2 regions of the Streptomyces sp. WP-1 genome follow, and region 1 is predicted to be linked to the other one. Evidence: riboswitches for the same ligand, from Rfam matches in the RefSeq annotation. Region 1 holds a riboswitch; the other holds the start of a gene.

Region 1 (9,441 bases):
GACCACCCACTCGCCGCGCCGCATGACGCCCCGCACGTCGAAGTCCGCGTCCAGCAGCACCAGGTCCGCGTCCTTGCCGGGCTCCAGGGAGCCGATCCGGTCGGACAGGCCCAGCAGCCGGGCCGGGTTGGCGGACAGGGCCTTCACCGCGTCCTCGACCGGCAGCCGGTCCACGGTCACCGCCCGCTTGAACGCGCGGTCCAGCGTCAGCGTGGAGCCCGCGATCGAACCGCCCTCCACCAGCCGGGCCACCCCCTCGCTGACCTCCACCTCCAGCGGGCCCAGCATGTAGCGGCCGTCGCCGGTCCCGGCCGCGTCCATCGCGTCGGTGATGAACGCCACCCGGTCCGCGCCCGCGTGACGGAACGCCAGCTCCAGGGCGGCCGGGTGCAGATGCGTGCCGTCGTTGATCAGCTCGACCGTCACCCGCTCGTCCTCCAGGAGGGCGGCGACCGGGCCCGGGGTGCGGTGGCCGAGGGCGGGCATCGCGTTGAAGAGGTGCGTGGCGACCGTGGCACCCGCCTCGATGGCGTCCACCGTCTGCTCGTACGTCGCGTCCGTGTGCCCGATCGCCGCGATCACCCCGTGCTCGGCGAGCAGCCGCACCGAGTCGATGCCGCCCGGCAGCTCGGCGGCGAGGGTGAGCATCCGCGCCTGCCCGCGCGCCGCGTCGATCAGCTTGCGCACCTCGGCCGGCTCCGGGTCGCGCAGCAGCGCCTCGGAATGGGCGCCCTTGCGGCACGGCGAGATGAACGGCCCCTCGAAGTGGACGCCCGCGATGTCGCCCTGCTCGGCCAGCTCGCTGAGCAGCCCGGCCTGGCGGACCAGCAGGTCCATCTCGTCGGTGACGGTGGAGGCGACGAGGGTGGTGGTGCCGTGCGCGCGGTGGGTGCGGATCGCGGTGAGGATCTGCTCGGCGGTGCCGGAGAAGGAGGCGCCGCCGCCGCCGTGGTTGTGCAGGTCGACGAAGCCGGGGACCAGCCAGTGGCCGGAGACGTCCAGCTCGGGGGCGCCGGCCGGCGCGGTGCCGGTGATGTGCCGGCCGGCCACGGCGACCCGGCCGTTCTTCACCGTTCCGGTGGGGAGGACGACGTTCGCGCCGGTGAGCACCTGCGGGTTCGTCGCGGCTCCTCTTGGACTGGCCATCAGGTGTCTACCTCCGGAGTAGAAGTGGTCGTCAGCAGATCCCGCGCGAGCAGGCCCGCGCCCAGGCAGCCGGCGGTGTCGCCGAGGGCGGCGGGGACGATGGACGGCAGTTTCTGGAAGGTGACCCGGCGCCGGACGGCGTCCCGCAGGGGCTGGAACAACACTTCCCCCGCCTCGGCGAGACCGCCACCGATGATCAGCGTGCGCGGGTCCAGCAGGGTGAGCGCGGTGACCAGGCCGTCGGCGAGCGCGTCCACCGCCTCCTGCCAGACCCGCCGGGCACCGGGGTCGCCCGCCGCGACGGCCCGCGCGCAGTCGGCCGCGTCCGCGTCCGGGTCCCCGCCCGCCGCCGCCCAGGCCTCGCTGACGGCGGACGCGGAGGCGTACCGCTCCAGACAGCCGCGCTGCCCGCAGGGGCAGAGCGTGCCCCCGGGCCGTACGACGACATGGCCGATCTCGCCCGCGAAGCCGTGCGCCCCGGACTCCACCCGGCCGTCGATGCCGATCGCGCCCGCGATGCCGGTGCCGAGCGGCACGAACAGGAAGCGGTCGGCGCCCCGGCCCGCGCCGATCCGGCCCTCGGCGAGCCCGCCGGCGCGCACGTCGTGGCCGAGCGCGACGGGCACCCCGAGCCGCTTCGCGAGCAGATCGCGCAGCGGTACGTCCTTCCAGCCGAGGTTGGCGGCGTAGACGGCGGTGCCGTGCTCCTCGTCGACGATGCCGGGCACCGCTATGCCGGCGGCGGCCGGCGGGCCGTGGTGCTCGGCGCCGTACGCGTACAGCTCGGCGGCGAAGTCGAGGATGCCCGCGACCACCGCGTCGGGGCCGCGCTCGCGGCCGGTGGCGCGGCGGGCGTGGTGCAGCAGGGCGCCGTCGTCCCCGACGAGGGCGGCCTTCATACCCGTACCGCCCACGTCCAGGGCGATGACATGTCTCACGGGGACAGTGTGGCCCGCTGACCCGCGAGAGGTCTAGTCCACTCGCGTGGTGTAGACCTTAGGCATTCATCTCACTAATCGTTCGGACAGCAGGGTTGGGGCTTTGACGGTGCGTCGGCGTACGGCAGGAATGATCGCGACGGTGTCCGCGATGGGCATGACCGCGTTCCTCGGCGGCTGCGGGAGCACGGGCTCCTCCGATGTGACCCTCAGACTCGTGGCCGCGGACTACGGCGACTCGGCGGGGAACAGCTCGCAGAAGTACTGGGACTCGCTGGTCAAGGAGTACGAGAAGACGCACCCGCACGTGAAGGTGCAGGTCAGCGTGTACTCCTGGAACGACGTCGACCGCAAGGTCAAGGAGATGGTCGACGCCGGGCACGCGCCGGACCTGGCGCAGATCGGCGCCTACGCCGACTACGCGGCGGCCGGGAAGCTCTACGCGGCCTCCGACCTGCTCTCCATCCGCACCCAGGCGGACTTCCTCTCCCAGCTGTCCGACGCCGGCCAGTGGAGCCATACGCAGTACGGCATACCCTTCGCCGCGTCCACGCGGGTGCTCTTCTACAACAAGACGCTCTTCGCGAGCGCCGGCATCACCACCCCGCCCACCAGCTGGGACGACCTGGCCTCGGACGCCAAGGCGCTCAAGGCGAAGGGCGTGAAGTACCCCTTCGCGCTGCCGCTGGGGCCCGAGGAGGCGCAGGCCGAGACGATGCAGTGGCTGCTCAGCGGCGGCGACGGCGGTTCCGGGGGCACCGGGTACACCGACGACATCGGCACCTACACCATCGACTCCGAGCAGAACGTGCAGACGTTCTCCTGGCTCAAGGACGACCTGGTCGCCAAGGGGCTGACCGGGCCGGTGGCGCCGGGCAAGCTGAACCGGGCGCAGGCGTTCGCGGCCTTCGCCGACGGGCAGGTCGGCATGGTCGACGGGCATCCCACGCTGATCCAGCAGGCCGAGGCGAAGGGCGTGCGCTTCGGCATGGTGCCGACGCCGAGCCGGACCGGGCGGGCGCGGTCCTCGATGGGCGTGTCCGACTGGATGATGGCGTTCAAGCAGAACGGCCACGCCGACCAGATCGGCGACTTCCTGAACTACGTGTACAGCGAGAAGAACGTCCTGGACTTCTCCCGCACCTACGGGCTCCTCCCGGTCACCACCTCCGCCTCCAACGCCATGAGCGCGTCCGACGCGGCGCCCGACAAGGCCCTGCACCCCTTCCTGGACCAGCTGCCCACGAGCGAGCTGTACCCGGTGGGCAAGACCTCCTGGGCGCAGGTCAGCGCGGCCGTGAAGCAGAACATCGGCCAGGCCGTCGAGCCCGACGGCAACCCCGAGAGCGTCCTCACCCGGCTCCAGGCCACGGCCACGGCGGCGGACAGCGCGGCCAGCACCAACTGAGCGCTACGGTTTCCCCATGGAACTGGGTGAGCGCGAGCAGGAGATCCTCGCACTGGAACGCCGGTCCTTCCCCGGGCCCGGCGCGAAGGAACGTGCCATCCGTGAGGACCTCCACCTCTCCCCGGTCCGCTACTACCAGCTCCTCAACGCCCTCCTCGACGACGAACGCGCCCTCTCCCACGACCCGCTCACGGTGAACCGCCTGCGCAGGATCAGGGAGACGCGGCGCTCGGAGCGCTGAGGCGGAGGAGTCACAGGCGTGACGACCGCCCCCGCTGGATAGTGTCGGTACATGGATTCTCTGCCGACCCCCGCCACCCCGGCCGGCCGGGACGGACTCACCGCGCTGCTCGACAACCCCGCCGCCGCGGTGATCGGCCTGGACTTCGACGGCACCCTCGCCCCCATCGTGGACGACCCCGAGCAGGCCCGCGCCCACCCCGCCGCCGTCGCCGCGCTCACCGTCCTCGCCCCCAAGGTCGCCCGTGTCGCCGTGATCACCGGCCGGCCCGCGGGCGTCGCGGTCCGCTACGGCGGCTTCGCCGGTGTCCCCGGCCTCGACCACCTCACCGTCCTCGGCCACTACGGCGCCGAACGCTGGGACGCCGCCACCGGCACCGTCACCGCCCCCGCCCCGCACCCCGGCGTCGCCGCCGTCCGCGCCGAACTGCCGGGCCTGCTGGACCGGATCGGCGCCTGGCAGGGCACCTGGATCGAGGAGAAGGGCCGCGCCGTCGCCGTGCACACGCGCCGCGCACAGGACCCGCAGGCCGCGTACGAGGCCCTGCGCGCCCCCCTCGCCGACCTCGCCACCCGCCACGGGCTGATCGTCGAACCCGGCCGGATGGTCCTCGAACTGCGCCCGCCCGGCATGGACAAGGGCGTCGCCCTCGGCGAGTACCTCCGCGAGACCGGCGCCCGGTCCGTCCTCTACGCCGGTGACGACCTCGGTGACCTGCCCGCCTTCGCCGCCGTCGACAAACTCCGCTCCGAGGGCACCCCGGGGCTCCTCGTGTGCAGCGGCAGCACGGAGGTCCCCGAACTGGCCGAGCGGGCCGACCTGGTGGTCGACGGCCCCGAGGGCGTCGTCGGACTCCTCACCGCGCTGGCGGCTCAGCTGGTCTGATCGTCCAGGGCGTGCAGCTGGTCCAGGAACCACCGGGCCGGCGGCAGCGCCGTGCCCGCCGCGGCCAGCCGCTTCGAGCGCTCGGCCCGCTCCTCGGCCGGCATGGTCAGCGCCGTGTGCAGCGTCTCGGCCGTGCCCGTGATGTCGTACGGGTTGACCGTGAGCGCGTCCTCCCCCATCTCCTCGTGCGCCCCCGCCTCCCGCGAGAGCACCAGCACACAGCCCTCGTCGGAGACGACCGGGACCTCCTTGGCGACCAGGTTCATGCCGTCCCGGATCGGGTTGACCAGTGCCACGTCGGCCAGCCGGTACGCGGCGAGGGAACGGGCGAAGTCGTCCTTCACATGCAGCACCACCGGGATCCAATCCGGCGTCCCGTAGGCCGAGTTGATCTCCTCGGCGACCCGCCGCACCTCCGCCGTGTACTCCCGGTACACGGTGAGGTCCTGCCGGGAGGGGTACGCGAAGGCGACGTGGACGACCTTCTCCCGCCACTCGGGGTGCTCGTCCAGCAGCTGCCGGTACGCCAGCAGCCCGCGCACGATGTTCTTGGACAGCTCGGTGCGGTCCACCCGGACGATCGTCCGGCGGCCCTCGCCGATCTCCGCTCGCAGCGCCGCCATCCGCTCGTCCACGTCCGGCCGGTGGGAGCGCTCGCGCAGGAAGTCGGCGTCCGCGCCCAGGCCGTGCACCCCGATCCTCGTACCGGCGGGGATCCCGGGCCCCAGCACCGCGTGGCAGCACGCGGTGAACGCGTCCGCCCAGCGCCGGGTCAGGAACGCCGCCCGGTCCGCGCCGAGGATCCCGGTCAGCAGCTCCGCCGCGATGTCGTCGGGCAGCAGCCGGAAGTACTCCGCGGGCGCCCACGGCGTGTGCGAGAAGTGGCCGATGCGCAGATCGGGCCGCAGCTTGCGGAGCATCCGCGGGGCGAGCGCCAGGTGGTAGTCCTGGATCAGCACCGCCGCCCCGTCGCCCGCCTCCTCGGCCAGCGCCTTCGCGAACGCCTGGTTGTACGCCTCGTACGCCGCCCACTGCCGCCGGAACTCCGCGTCGAAGACGGGCTCCAGCGGGGTCTGGTACAGCATGTGGTGCACGAACCAGAGCACCGAGTTGGCGATCCCGTTGTACGCGGCGGCGAAGACGTCCGGGTCGATGTCCAGCATCCGCACCCGCTGCCCGCCGGTGTCCGCCTCGGGCAGCGGACCGCCCTCGGCGCGGCGCACGGCCGCCCGGTCGCCGTCGCCCAGCGCGGCGCACACCCAGACCGCGTTCGTCTCCGGACCGATCGCCGACAGGCCCGAGACCAGCCCGCCGCCGCCCCGCTTGGCGCGCAGTGAGCCGTCCTCAGCCATGTCGTACGAAACCGGGCCGCGATTGGACGCGACCAGCACCTCAGCACCGTGCGTGGAAGCCATGGTCCACAACCTAGCCCGACCCGCAAACCCTCAAACCCGCAGACCGCCCCGGAACCCGGCGGCCACGCCCGTACCTGCGCTTTCACGCCACCCGGCGCCGGGCGTACTCCGCGATCTCGGTCATCGGCGGCCGCTCCTCGGTGTCCACCGCGTACGTGCGCGGCTCGAAGCCGGAGGCCCCCCGCTCGAACTGGGTGAGCGCGGGGCGCACGAGATGGCCGCGGGCCAGCCGCAGCTGGGCCGTGCGGTAGATGGCCGCCGCCATCCGGCCGAGGGCCTGCCCGTCCTGGTGCCGGTGCTTGCGCACCCCGACGTCCACCTGGGCCAGCGCGTCCAGGCCCACCAGGTGCAGCGCGTCCACCAGCATGCCCAGCTCCACCCCGTACCCGACCGGGAACGGCAGCTGTTCGAGCAGCGAGCGCCGGGCCGCGTACTCCCCGCCCAGCGGCTGCACGAAGCCCGCCAGCTGCGGCCAGTGCATGTTCAGCAGCGGGCGCGCCATCAGCTCGGTGACCCTGCCGCCCTGCCCCGCCGTACCGGCGAGCGGACGGTCGTACATCGCCTTGACCAGCTGCACGTCCGGATCGGTGAGCAGCGGGCCGACGATGCCGAGGACGAAGTCGGAGGAGAACTCCCGCAGGTCCGCGTCGATGAAGCAGATGATGTCCCCGGTGGCGACGAGCAGCGAGCGCCACAGCACCTCGCCCTTGCCCGGCACGGCGGGTATCCGGGGCAGGATCGCGTCCCGGTGCACCACCCGCGCGCCCGCCGCGGCGGCGACCTCGGAGGTGCGGTCGGTGGAGCCGGAGTCGATCACCAGGACCTCGTCGACGAGCGGCACCCGCTCCATCAGATCGCGCCGGATCACCGCGACGATCTCGCCGACGGTCTCCTCCTCGTCGAGCGCGGGCAGCACCACGCTGATGGTCTGGCCGGTGCGCCCCTTCGCCGCCAGGACCTGGTGCGCCGGCCGATCGCGCACGGACCAGGAGCGGTTGCCCATCCAGCGCTCGACTTCTTCCAGCACGGTCCCCGGCTCCTCACGCTCGTCTCGCGGCTCGTCTCGCGGTACGGACGACTATCTCAACTCTCCAGGCCTTCGGTTACAGTCTTGAGCAACGCCGATGACCATCGCATGTCGGGGGTCGCGCGCGGACACACCGCGATACCGCGGACACAATCGAATACCGCTCATCCAGAGGGGCAGAGGGACACGGCCCGATGAAGCCCCGGCAACCCTCCAGTCGGTTCTCGTTCTCATCACAGCGAGGCTCCCGGCTAGGGAAGGTGCCAAATCCGTCTCACGGCGAAGCGCGTCGTGAGGAAGATGAGGAGAAAGGGCCTCGCCTCTCATGGCTGTGCAGACAGTTGCCACCTCCGGTACCCCCACCGTCGATCTCGGCCCCGCCGCCGCCCTCAGCTGTCGCGAATGCGGCCACCGCGTCCCGCTCGGCCCGGTCTTCGCCTGCGAGGAATGCTTCGGCCCGCTGGAGATCGCCTACGACTTCTCCGCCTACGACACCGAAGAGCTGCGCAAGCGGATCGAGGACGGCCCCGCCGACATCTGGCGCTACGCCCCGCTGCTGCCGGTCCCGGCCGATGTCGCGGACAAGCCGAACATCAACCCCGGCTGGACCAAGCTGGTCAAGGCCGACAACCTGGCCCGCGAACTCGGCGTCACCGGCGGTCTGTACGTCAAGGACGACTCCGGCAACCCGACCCACTCCTTCAAGGACCGGGTCGTCGCCCAGGCCCTGGAGGCGGCCCGCGCCTTCGGCTTCACCACCCTGTCCTGCTCCTCCACCGGCAACCTGGCCGGCGCCGTCGGCGCCGCCGCCGCCCGCGCCGGACTGCGCTCCTGCGTGTTCATCCCGCACGACCTGGAGCAGGGCAAGGTCGTCATGGCCGCGGTCTACGGCGGTGAGCTGGTCGGCATCGAGGGCAACTACGACGATGTGAACCGCTTCTGCTCCGAGCTGATCGGCGACCCGGCCGGCGAGGGCTGGGGCTTCGTCAACGTGAACCTGCGGCCGTACTACGCCGAGGGCTCCAAGACCCTGGCGTACGAGATCTGCGAGCAGCTCGGCTGGCGGCTGCCCGACCAGATCGTGGTCCCGATCGCCTCCGGCTCCCAGCTCACCAAGATCGACAAGGGGCTCCGGGAGCTGATCGGGCTGGGGCTGGTCGAGGACCGGCCGTACAAGATCTTCGGCGCCCAGGCCGAGGGCTGCTCGCCGGTGTCGACGGCCTACAAGGCGGGCCACGACGTCGTACGGCCCCAGAAGCCCAACACCATCGCCAAGTCCCTCGCCATCGGCAACCCGGCCGACGGCCCCTACGTCCTGGACATCGCCCGGCGCACCGGCGGCGCGGTGGAGGACGTGACGGACGAGCAGGTCGTGGCCGCGATCAAGCTGCTGGCCCGCACCGAGGGCATCTTCGCCGAGACGGCCGGCGGGGTGACCGTCGGCGTCACCAGGAAGCTGATCGAGAGCGGGGCGCTCGACCCGGCGAAGACCACCGTCGTCCTCAACACCGGCGACGGCCTCAAGACCCTCGACGCGGTGGCCGGCACCGGCCTGACCGCCACCATCCGCCCGAACCTGGACTCCTTCCGAGAGGCTGGCCTCGCATGAGCGTGACCGTTCGCATCCCCACCATCCTGCGCACCTACACCGGCGGACAGGCCGAGGTCGCCGCCGAGGGCACGACCCTCGGCGAGGTCATCGAGGACCTGGAGAAGAACCACACCGGCATCGCCGCCCGCGTCCTGGACGACCAGGGCAAGCTGCGCCGGTTCGTGAACGTCTACGTCAACGACGACGACGTCCGTTTCGAGCAGGGCCTTCAGACCTCCACCCCGGACGGCGCGGGCGTCTCCATCATCCCTGCGGTGGCCGGCGGCTGCTGACCGAATGATCGGTCATTACCTCGGGTAATGACGGTCACCGAAGGTACCTCGGATTGCCCTCTCCGTGAGAGAAGCGGAGGGGGCAATTCTGTGTGATTGAGCGCGGTACAGTTGGGGAACGCGCCCTCCGGCGATCGAGGGTAAGCCCTCGATTCTCTTCCGCGGTCCCGACAAGAAGCAGCCAAAATACACGGGTATTCCGCGGCTTTTGCGTCTTTTATGGGGCCCGACTTGCCCTGAATTCGGGCGAATTCTCCCCACATTCCGGATCGTTCCCGTCCAGAATTCTCGTCCAATTGACCTGTTGCAGAGGGCAGTTGGACAGATACATTCAGCCGCGGTCGACGCGTTCCGGCGCACGCCCCCGACGCATTGGGGGGCGAGGTCTGACCCGGGTCCGCGAAGTGCGGATCTGTGCAAGGGCCAGTAATAGGGGAGTTAGGCATGGCTCAGGGCACCGTCAAGTGGTTCAACGCGGAGAAGGGGTACGGCTTCAT
Region 2 (9,441 bases), 1.3 Mb from region 1:
GCCTGCTCGGCCTGGGTGTAGAGCCGGTCCACCTCGGCGCGGGCGTCGGGATGCGGTGCGGCGTGCGCCGGTACCGCGCCGAGGGCCGCGGCGGCGGCCGACAGGGCGCACAGGGCTGCGGCACCCCGGTCGAATCCGGCCGGTGCGCGGCGCTGACCGGACGGTGCAAGGCGGCGATGGGACCCCACGGGTTGCCGAACCCCTTCCACTGGCTGACACGGACGGCGTTCCCCGGCGCCTGGAGACGGGGAGGCCCCGGCGCCGGGGAAACGCGGCAGACAGTAGCCGTGCGGAAGGGCCGCGGCCAAAGACCGCGACGGCAACAAAGAGTGACGCCCCGCCGCTGACGCAGGTCACCGGCGGGGCGTGGAGTCAGTTTGCGTCCCGTGGATTCGCCCGATCGGGCGCCCTCCCCGGGTGCGTCGGAGGTTTAGACGCGGACGCCGAACTGGAACGGCATGTCGGCCATCGCCTCATAGCGCACCACGGCACCGGTGTGCGGGGCGTGCAGCACCTGGCCGCCGCCCGCGTACAGGCCGACGTGGTGGATGTCGCCGTAGAAGAACACCAGGTCGCCGACCTGGAGGTCGCTCTGGTTGTAGATCCGGGTGCCGATGTTGGCCTGCTCCTCGGAGGTGCGCGGGATGGAGACGCCGGCCTGCGCGTAGGCGTAGGAGGTCAGACCCGAGCAGTCGAAGGAGGAGGGGCCGGTGGCGCCGTAGACGTACGGCTTGCCGATCTCGCCCTGGGCGGCGGCGAAGGCGGCACCGGCCCTGCCGGAGGCGGGCGGGGTGTCGCCGAGGTTCACCCGCTGGCTGGAGGAGCGGTCGGCACGCTGCTGCTGGGCGGCGAGGTCGGCCTTCTCCTTGGCGGTGAGGCTGTTGAGGATCTTCTGGGCGGCTGCGAGCTTGCCCTGGACTTCCTTCTTCTTGTTGCCCAGTTCGGTGCGGGTGTCCGCGAGGTCCTTGAGCTTCTCGGTGGCCTCGGAGCGCTCCTGGGCGAGTTCGCGCTGCTTGCTCTGGATCTTGCGCAGCGCGTCGACCTGCTGGCTGCTCAGCTGGTCGAGGGTGGACGCCTTGTCGAGGAAGTCGTCCGGGTCGGAGGAGAGGAAGAGCTGGACCGAGGGGTCGATACCGCCGGAGCGGTACTGGGCCGTGGCCAGCGAACCCAGGCCGTCGCGCAGCTTGTTGAGGTCTTCCTGACCCCGCGCGACGTTGTCCTGGATCGTGGAGATCTCCTTCTGGAGCTTCTGCTGCTTCTCCTTGGCGCCGTTGTACTTCTCGGTGGCCTGCTCGGCCTGCTCGTACAGCGTGTCGACCTTGGACTTGACCTGGTCCTTGCTGAGCTTCTCGCTCGGCGCGGCGTTCGCGGCGTTCGCGCTGAGCACGACGGCGGCGGCTGCTGCGGTGGTCAGCACGGTCACGCGTGCACGGCTCTGCTGCTTGGGTCGACGGTGGGACGCCACGGAGGACGAACTCCTTCTTGTGAGTGTTCACCCGTTCGGAGGTTCGAGCCCCGACCCTAGTGACCATGTTGTGATCATTCAAATCCTCACGGCAAAAATTCCCGTCACGCAATGCATTCTTTGCACACAATCCACGAGCAGTGATGGCCGATTGACCCTACGTCGCGTGAGGGGGCGGCCAATTCGGGCATTGCGTATGCCCGTTGGGCCTTCAGGACAGTCGCTTCAGAAGTACCGCAGAGGCCACGGGACGGGCACCCGCGCGCGCCACGCCGTCGGCCACCTCGCGGTCGGTGGAGGCGACGATGACCGGCCGGCCCGGCGGTTCCGCGCGCACCAGCTGGCGGATCAGCTCGTCGGCCGTGACGCCCGGCTTGGAGAACAGCACCCGCACCCCGCGCGGCGGCGCGAGCAGCACCGGCGCGGCCAGCTCGGCGCCGTCGAAGACACAGGTCACCTCGGCGCCGGTCTGCGCCGCGAGCGCGGACAACTGGCCCAGCAGCCGCAGCCGCTGCTTCTCCAGCGGCATCTGCGGATAACCGGTCTTGGTCACGTTGTAGCCGTCGACGACCAGATGCGCCTGCGGCAGGGCGAGCAACTGGTCGAGGATGGCCGGGTCGTGCTCGGACAGGGCGCGCGCCGCGATGTCCTTCGGCGTCATCCGGCCCGGCTCCACCGCGTCGACGGTCTCGGCCGGGCGCACGGACACCGGCGGCAGCGCCAGCTCGCGGCGCAGGCCCTGGGTGGCGTCCAGCAGGGTGTCGAGCAGCAGCCGGACCCGCATGTCCTCCACGCTGCGCCCCTCGCGGGCGGCCTTGCGGGTGGCCTCCAGGGCCGCCTCCGCCTCGCCGAGCCGCGCCTTGAGCCGCCGGGACTCGCTCTCCGCGGCCGACACCCGGGTGCCCGCCTCCGCGCGTACGGCGTCCATCTCGCCCTGCGCCTTGCGCAGCGCGGCCTCGCCCCGGCGCACATCGCTCTGCGCGGAGCGCAGCTTGCGGTTCAGCGACTCCAGCTCCCGCCTGGCCGATTCCAGCTCCGCGCGCAGCCGTTCGGTCTCGGCTCTGGTGTGCTCGCGGGCGCGGTCCAGTTCGGCGCGCAGTCGCTCCAGCTCGGCGCGGCTCTCCTCGTCGGCGCGCTCGGCGTCGGCGCGCTGGGCCTCCTCGCCGGCCGCGGTGACCAGCTTCACCCAGCCCGCGGGGCGCAGCACATAGGCGGCCGCCGCCACGTCGAGCGGGTCGACGGCCGCGGGCACCGAGCCGGCCTCCAGGACGCCGGCCAGCTCCGGCTGCGCGGCGCGGAACTTCTCGCCGATCCGCTGCCGGAACAGCGTGTCGGTCTCCAGCGCGGCGGCCATCGCGTTCCCGGCGAACTTCGCGCGGCGATTCGGGGCGAACCGGACGTACTGCCGCAGCTGTGCGGGCAGTTCGGCCACGGTCAGCTTGCCGAAGCACTCCGCGACGATCGTGACGACCCTGCGGCGCACCCCGTCGGGCAGCGGACGGTCAAGCACCTCGGCGGTGCCGTCGCCCGGCCCCCCGCCTTCGCTCTGAACCATCCGTCACACCCCACTACCTTGCCGAAGAAATGCCTCTTCGGGCCCGGCCCCCGTCAGGAGTCGATGCCCGGCCTGTCCACGAGTTCCACCTGGTCCGCCGCGTTGCACCAGCGGCAGCGCACCGATTCGATGGTCTCACTGACCACCTGGCGCTCCTCCACCGTCGGCTCGCCCGCGAGGTCGAGGTGGACATATTCCACGACCTTCGAGGAGCGGGTGACGTCGAAGCGGGTGAGGTTGCCGCACAGGGTGCAGCGCCATCGCGTCGTGGCGGTCGGCTGGGGAACCGTCATCGTGCCCTTCTCAGGTCGGTCGGACCACGCCGGCGGGCCGGCGCGTGTGGCTCGTAACCCTACGGCCTGGCGGCCTCCCGCCGCCCGTCCATCCGAGGCGGCGAGGCGGTCTGTCAGCTTGCGTCCGGTTACGTCATGCTCTGTATTCATGATCAGCGAGTGGAGCGCGGCGGCCGGCAGGACCTTCAGGGCACTTCGGGACGCGCCGATGACATACGGCCTGATCGCCCTGTGCTGTCTGATCTTCGTACTGGGCCCGGCCTCCGGAATCGTCCCCGGATACGGCACCGGGTACGTGCTCCAGGACGCGCAGCGGGTGTACTTCCGGACCTGGGGGGTGGTCCCGGCCGAGCTGCTCGCCGCACCCCTGGCGCACGCGCTGACCCCGGTCACGGCGCTGTTCGTGCACGGCAACTGGGTGCATCTGCTCGGCAACATGCTCTTCCTCCTCGTCTTCGGCGTGCTGACCGAGGAGCGGATGGGCCGGGTGGAGTTCACCCTCTTCTACATCGGCTGCGGCTACCTGGCCCTGCTGGGGTACGCCGTCGCCAACGACACCTCCGAACAGTCGCTGGTGGGCGCGTCGGGCGCGATCTCGGCGGTGCTCGGGGCGTTTCTCTTCCTGTTCCCGCGCGCCCGTGTCACCAGTCTCCTGCCGTTCCTCTTCTTCCTGCCGCTGCGCTTTCCCGCGTGGGTCGTGCTGCCGTTCTGGGTGACGCTCCAGTGGCTGGCGGCGGGGCGCTCGGTACAGGGGCCGGGGGTGGCGTATCTGGCGCACCTGGTGGGGTTCGGGGCGGGGTTCGTCTACGCGTGGGTGCGCCATGGGCGTGGGGATAGAGTGAAATGCGCACCTGAACCGGCCCCTGAGGGAGAGAACCAGCCGTGATCACCGCGATCGTCCTCATCAAGACCAGCGTGGACCGGATTCCCGAGATCGCCGAGCAGATCGCCTCGCTGGAGTCGGTGAGCGAGGTCTTCTCCGTCACCGGTACGTACGACCTGATCGCCATGGTGCGGGTGCGGGAGCACGAGGATCTGGCCGATGTGATCCCCGGCCGGATCAGCAGGATCCCGGGCGTCGAGGCGACGGACACGCATGTGGCGTTCCGTACGTACTCGCAGCACGACCTGGAGGCGGCCTTCGCGATCGGTCTGGACTCCTGACCGTCCGCTGAAAACCGCCTCCCGGACCGTTCAATTCTTTACGCCACCGTCTTTACGCCACCGGCACGCAGCGCCCCTCCTCCGTGCGGTACGTCCACTTCGCGCCCTCGGTCACCAGCTGCCGTACGGCCGTGACGAAGCGGTCCACGTGCTCGTCCGGGGTGCCCGCGCCGAAGCTCGCGCGGATGGCGTTCAGGGACGGGGCGCCGCACTCCGCGGGGGTCTCGGGGGCCGTGCCCAGCAGGGTGCGCAGCAGCGGGTGGGCGCAGAAGAGGCCGTCGCGGACGCCGATGCCGTACTCGGCGGAGAGCGCGGCCGCGAAGTGGGAGCTGTTCCAGCCGTCCACCACGAAGGAGAGCACGCCGACCCGCGGGGCGTCGTCCCCGAACAGGGACAGGATCCTGACCTGCGGGATGTCGGCGAGGCCCGCGCGCACCCGGTCGATCAGGTACTGCTCGCGGGCGACCAGCGCGTCCCAGCCGGCCTCGGTGAGGGCCTGGCAGGCGGAGGCGACGGCGTAGGCGCCGATGACGTTCGGGGAGCCCGCCTCGTGCCGGGCGGCGCTCTCGTGCCACTCCACCTCCACTCCCCCGTCCGCGCGCCGGGCGACCGTGCGGCTGGCGCCGCCGCCCGCGAGGTACGGCTCGGCGGCCCGCAGCCAGTCCGCGCGCCCGGCCAGCACGCCCGCGCCGAACGGGGCGTACAGCTTGTGCCCGGAGAAGGCGACCCAGTCGACGTCCAGATCGGCGAGGGAGACCGGGTGGTGCGGGGCCAGCTGCGCGGCGTCCAGGACGATACGGGCGCCGTGGGCGTGCGCGGCGGCGGCCAGCTCGCGCACCGGCCACAGCTCCCCGGTGACATTGGAGGCGCCGGTGACACAGACCAGGGCCGGGCCGTACGGCTCCCGGTCGGCGAGGGCACGCTCCAGCGTCTCGACGGCCTGCCGGGGGCTGCGCGGCGCGTCCAGGTAGGTGACCTGGTCGTCCCGCCAGGGCAGCAGCGAGGCGTGGTGCTCGGTCTCGAAGACGAACACCCGGCAGCCGGCCGGGACCACCCGGGCCAGCAGGTTCAGCGAGTCCGTGGTCGAGCGGGTGAAGACCACCTGGTCGTCGGCGCGGCAGCCGAGGAACTCCGCGACCGTGCGGCGGGCCTTCTCGAACAGGTCGGTGGAGAACTGGGAGAGGTACCCGGCGCCCCGGTGGACGCTGCCGTAGTACGGCGCGTAGGCGGCGACGTCGTCCCAGACGCGCTGGAGGGCGGGGGCGCTGGCCGCGTAGTCGAGGGCCGCGTAGGTGATGGTGCCGCCGGTGACGAGCGGCACGGTGACATCACGCCCCAGAACGGGCAGCGGGGTGGAAATCGACGCGTCGACGGCAACGGTGGAGACAGACATGGGGGACTCCCGTGAGAACGCACGCCGAAGGAGGCGTACGGAAAAAGGTGAAAGGGGTGCGCGGAGGCGGGGCTCGGCGGCCCTAACGCATTCGCTTGCTCACGGGAAGCTCCCTCGCGGTGACCAGGACCCCTGGCCCGGCGCTGTCGAGAGCGCCCGAGGGGTCCGCGCTTGCCGCAGACCTCGCTGCCTACGACCTGGTCCTCACCCGGGGCACCCCGCCACGGACGGAGGGTTGCCGGACAGTCGGCCGGGGCCTCATGACTGTCACTCATGACCTGACAGGGAACGTACGCGAAAAGATCGATGTCCCGCAACCCGTGTCCGGATCGCGGGACGATCAGCTGCCGGCCCGCGGCCGTCAGGCGTTGCTGGCGGCCACCCAGCGCTCCAGCGTCCGCTTCGCCGCGCCCGAGTCGATGGACTCGGCGGCCCGCGCCATCCCGGCGCGCAGCTGCTCGGTGAGCGGGGCGTCGGTCGGCTCCAGGGCCGCGAGGGCCGCCGCCGAGTTCAGCAGCACCGCGTCCCGTACGGCCCCCCGCTCGCCGTCCAGCACCCGGCGGGCGACCTCCGCGTTGTAGGCCGCGTCCGCGCCGCGCAGGGCCTCCACGGGGACCAGCCCGATGCCGACGTCCCGCGGGTCGAAGACCTCCTCGCAGACCTTCCCGTCGCGCACCACCCACACCCGGGAGGTGGCGGTGACGGTCAGCTCGTCCAGGCCGTCGTCACCGCGGAAGACCAGCGCGGAGTTGCCGCGCTCGGCGAAGACACCGGCCACCACGGGCGCCATCCGGAGGTCGGCGACGCCCACCGCCTGGGCACGCACCTTCGCCGGGTTGGTCAGCGGGCCGAGCACATTGAAGGTCGTACGGATGCCCAGCTGGCCGCGGGCGGCGGCGACATGACGCAGCGAGGGGTGGAACTTCACCGCGAAGCAGATGGTGATGCCGGCCTCCTCGGCGACCTCGGCGACCCGCTTCGGGGTCAGCTGGAGGTTGATGCCCAGCTTCTCCAGGACGTCGGAGGAGCCGGAGGCGGAGGAGGCGGCGCGGTTGCCGTGCTTGACGACCTTGGCGCCGGTGCCCGCGACCACGATCGAGGACATGGTGGAGATGTTCACCGTCTTGGCGCCGTCGCCGCCGGTGCCCACGATGTCCACGGCCGGGCCCGGCACCTCGATCACGTTCGCGTGCTCGTACATGGTGCGCACGAGACCGGAGATCTCCTCGACGGTCTCGCCCTTGGCGCGCAGCGCCACCATGAACCCGGCGATCTGGGCGTCGGTCGCCTCGCCCCGCATGATCAGGTCCATCGCCCAGGCGGTGTCGTCCGCGGACAGGTTCTGGCCGGTCAGCAGGCCGTTCAGCAGGGCGGGCCAGGAGCGGGCCGCCGCGGTGTCGCCTCCGGCGGGGGTCACAGCGCTCATCAGCCGCTCCTCGGGAAAAGTCGTGCTCAGTGGTGCTCAATGGCGGAAACTCCTACCCACCTTATCGAGCCCCCGGCACGGCGAAGGGCCCCGTCCGGCTCGCGGACGGGGCCCCTCTGTGGCGTGGCGACGCGGGGATCAGTGGTGGCCGTGGCCGCTCGTGATCTCCTTGTACTCCTCGGAGGTCGGCTTCGGGATCTGGTTGTCCTCGCCGTAGTAGGCGTTGGACAGCTTCGCCCGGAGCTTCTCGGACGCCGTCACCTTGCGCTCGACACCGTTCTCGTCGACCGCGGGGCCGATCTCGGCCGGCGCGTACTGCGTGTGGGCGGTGAGCGTGTGCAGCTGCTCCTGGCTGAGCGGCTCGTGCACCTCGATGAACTCACCGTGCGGCAGCCGCTTGATGATGCCGGTCTCGCGACCGTGCAGCACCTTCTCGCGGTCGCGGCGCTGGAGGCCGAGGCAGATCCGCTTGGTGGCGATGAACGCGATGACCGGACCGACGAAGAAGAAGATCCGCACGAACCAGGTCACGGCGTTGATCGACAGGTGGAAGTGGGTGGCCCACAGGTCGTTGCCACCACCGACCAGCGTGATCATGTACATCGTCACCCAGGCGACACCGAGACCCGTACGGGTCGGGGCGTTGCGCGGGCGGTCCAGGATGTGGTGCTCGCTCTTGTCGCCGGTGATCCAGGACTCGATGAACGGGTAGGCCGCCATCGCGCCCAGCACCACACCGAAGAGCACCAGCGGGATGAACACGCCCAGGACCAGGGTGTGGCCCCAGAAGTTGATCTCCCAGCCCGGCATGAAGCGGATCAGACCCTCGGCGAAGCCCATGTACCAGTCGGGCTGGGCGCCGGTGGACACCTGGTCCGGACGGTAGGGGCCCATGGCCCAGATCGGGTTGATCTGCGCGACCGCGGCGATGGCCGCGATGACACCGAAGACCAGGAAGAAGAAGCCTCCGGCCTTGGCCATGTAGACCGGCAGCAGCGGCATGCCGACGACGTTGTTGTTGGTCTTGCCCGGACCCGCGAACTGCGTGTGCTTGTGGTAGAAGACCAGGATCAGGTGCGCCACCATCAGGCCGAGCATGATGCCCGGCAGCAGCAGGATGTGGATCGAGTAGAACCGGCCGACGAAGTCGTGGCCGGGGAACTGACCACCGAAGAGGAAGTACGAGATGTACGTGCCGACGATCGGCATGGACAGGATCGCACCCTCGGTGAAGCGCACACCGGTGCCGGAGAGCAGGTCGTCCGGGAGCGAGTAACCGGTGAAACCGGTGAACATGCCGAGGACGAACAGCAGGAAGCCGAACAGCCAGTTGATCTCACGCGGCTTGCGGAACGCGCCGGTGAAGAACACACGCATCATGTGCACGAACATGCCGGCGAGGAAGATCAGCGCGGCCCAGTGGTGGATCTGCCGGACGAGCAGACCACCGCGCACATCGAAGGAGATGTGCAGGGTCGAGTTGAACGCCTCCGACATCATCTGCCCCTGGAGCGGGACATAGCTGCCGTGGTACACGACCTCGTTCATCGACGGGTGGAAGAACAGTGTCAGATAGACACCCGTCAGGATGATGATGATGAAGCTGTACATGCACACTTCGCCCAACATGAACGACCAGTGGTCGGGGAAGATCTTGCGCATGTTGGCCTTGGCCAGGGAGTAGATCCCGAGCCGGCCGTCGGCCCAGTCGGCGATGCGCTCGCCGGCCGGTGCCTTCCCGCGTGCGCGGGAGGTGTCGTTCGCTGCAGTACTCATCCGCGCTCCCAGAATGCAGGACCGACGGGCTCCTCGAAGTCGCCGAGCGCCTGGAGGTAACCCTCACTGTCCACACCGATGCGCAGCTGCGGCAGGGCGTGGCCGGCGGGGCCGAAGATCACTCGGGCGCCGTCGGAGAGGTCGAAGGTGGACTGGTGGCACGGGCACAGCACGTGGTGCGTCTGCTGCTCGTACAGCGAGATCGGGCACCCGACGTGGGTGCAGATCTTGGAGAACGCGACGACGCCCTCGTGCGACCAGTCGAGCTCGCGCTTGTCCTTGATGTTGTCCGGCTGGAGCCGGACGATCATCAGCGCGGCCTTGGCCAGCTCGTCCTGGAACTCCTCGTCCGTCTCCTCCAGGCCGTCC

Evidence for each region. A riboswitch is a leader RNA that binds a small molecule or an ion and turns the genes downstream of it on or off. The one in region 1 is predicted to bind S-adenosylmethionine.
Region 2: linked by a shared signal. The riboswitch ahead of QHG49_RS25445 (aminotransferase class V-fold PLP-dependent enzyme) and the one ahead of thrC (threonine synthase) in region 1 are both predicted to bind S-adenosylmethionine.

What each region holds. Positions count from the first base shown of each region.
Region 1 covers NZ_CP123923.1:4,432,340-4,441,780, forward strand. The annotation lists gene nagA (N-acetylglucosamine-6-phosphate deacetylase) at 1-1,146, opposite strand, end outside; gene QHG49_RS19420 (ROK family protein) at 1,146-2,084, opposite strand; gene QHG49_RS19425 (extracellular solute-binding protein) at 2,236-3,492, shown strand; gene QHG49_RS19430 (DUF3263 domain-containing protein) at 3,509-3,733, shown strand; gene otsB (trehalose-phosphatase) at 3,785-4,618, shown strand; gene QHG49_RS19440 (trehalose-6-phosphate synthase) at 4,606-6,033, opposite strand; gene QHG49_RS19445 (glucosyl-3-phosphoglycerate synthase) at 6,116-7,060, opposite strand; SAM riboswitch class I at 7,222-7,367, shown strand; gene thrC (threonine synthase) at 7,386-8,669, shown strand; gene QHG49_RS19455 (MoaD/ThiS family protein) at 8,666-8,944, shown strand; gene QHG49_RS19460 (cold-shock protein) at 9,389-9,441, shown strand, end outside.
Region 2 covers NZ_CP123923.1:5,769,780-5,779,220, reverse strand. The annotation lists gene QHG49_RS25475 (NlpC/P60 family protein) at 1-188, opposite strand, end outside; gene QHG49_RS25470 (C40 family peptidase) at 431-1,465, opposite strand; gene QHG49_RS25465 (NYN domain-containing protein) at 1,677-3,020, opposite strand; gene QHG49_RS25460 (hypothetical protein) at 3,074-3,313, opposite strand; gene QHG49_RS25455 (rhomboid family intramembrane serine protease) at 3,462-4,199, shown strand; gene QHG49_RS25450 (Lrp/AsnC family transcriptional regulator) at 4,196-4,477, shown strand; gene QHG49_RS25445 (aminotransferase class V-fold PLP-dependent enzyme) at 4,530-5,870, opposite strand; SAM riboswitch class IV at 6,033-6,149, opposite strand; gene trpD (anthranilate phosphoribosyltransferase) at 6,232-7,296, opposite strand; gene QHG49_RS25435 (cytochrome bc complex cytochrome b subunit) at 7,435-9,072, opposite strand; gene QHG49_RS25430 (ubiquinol-cytochrome c reductase iron-sulfur subunit) at 9,069-9,441, opposite strand, start outside.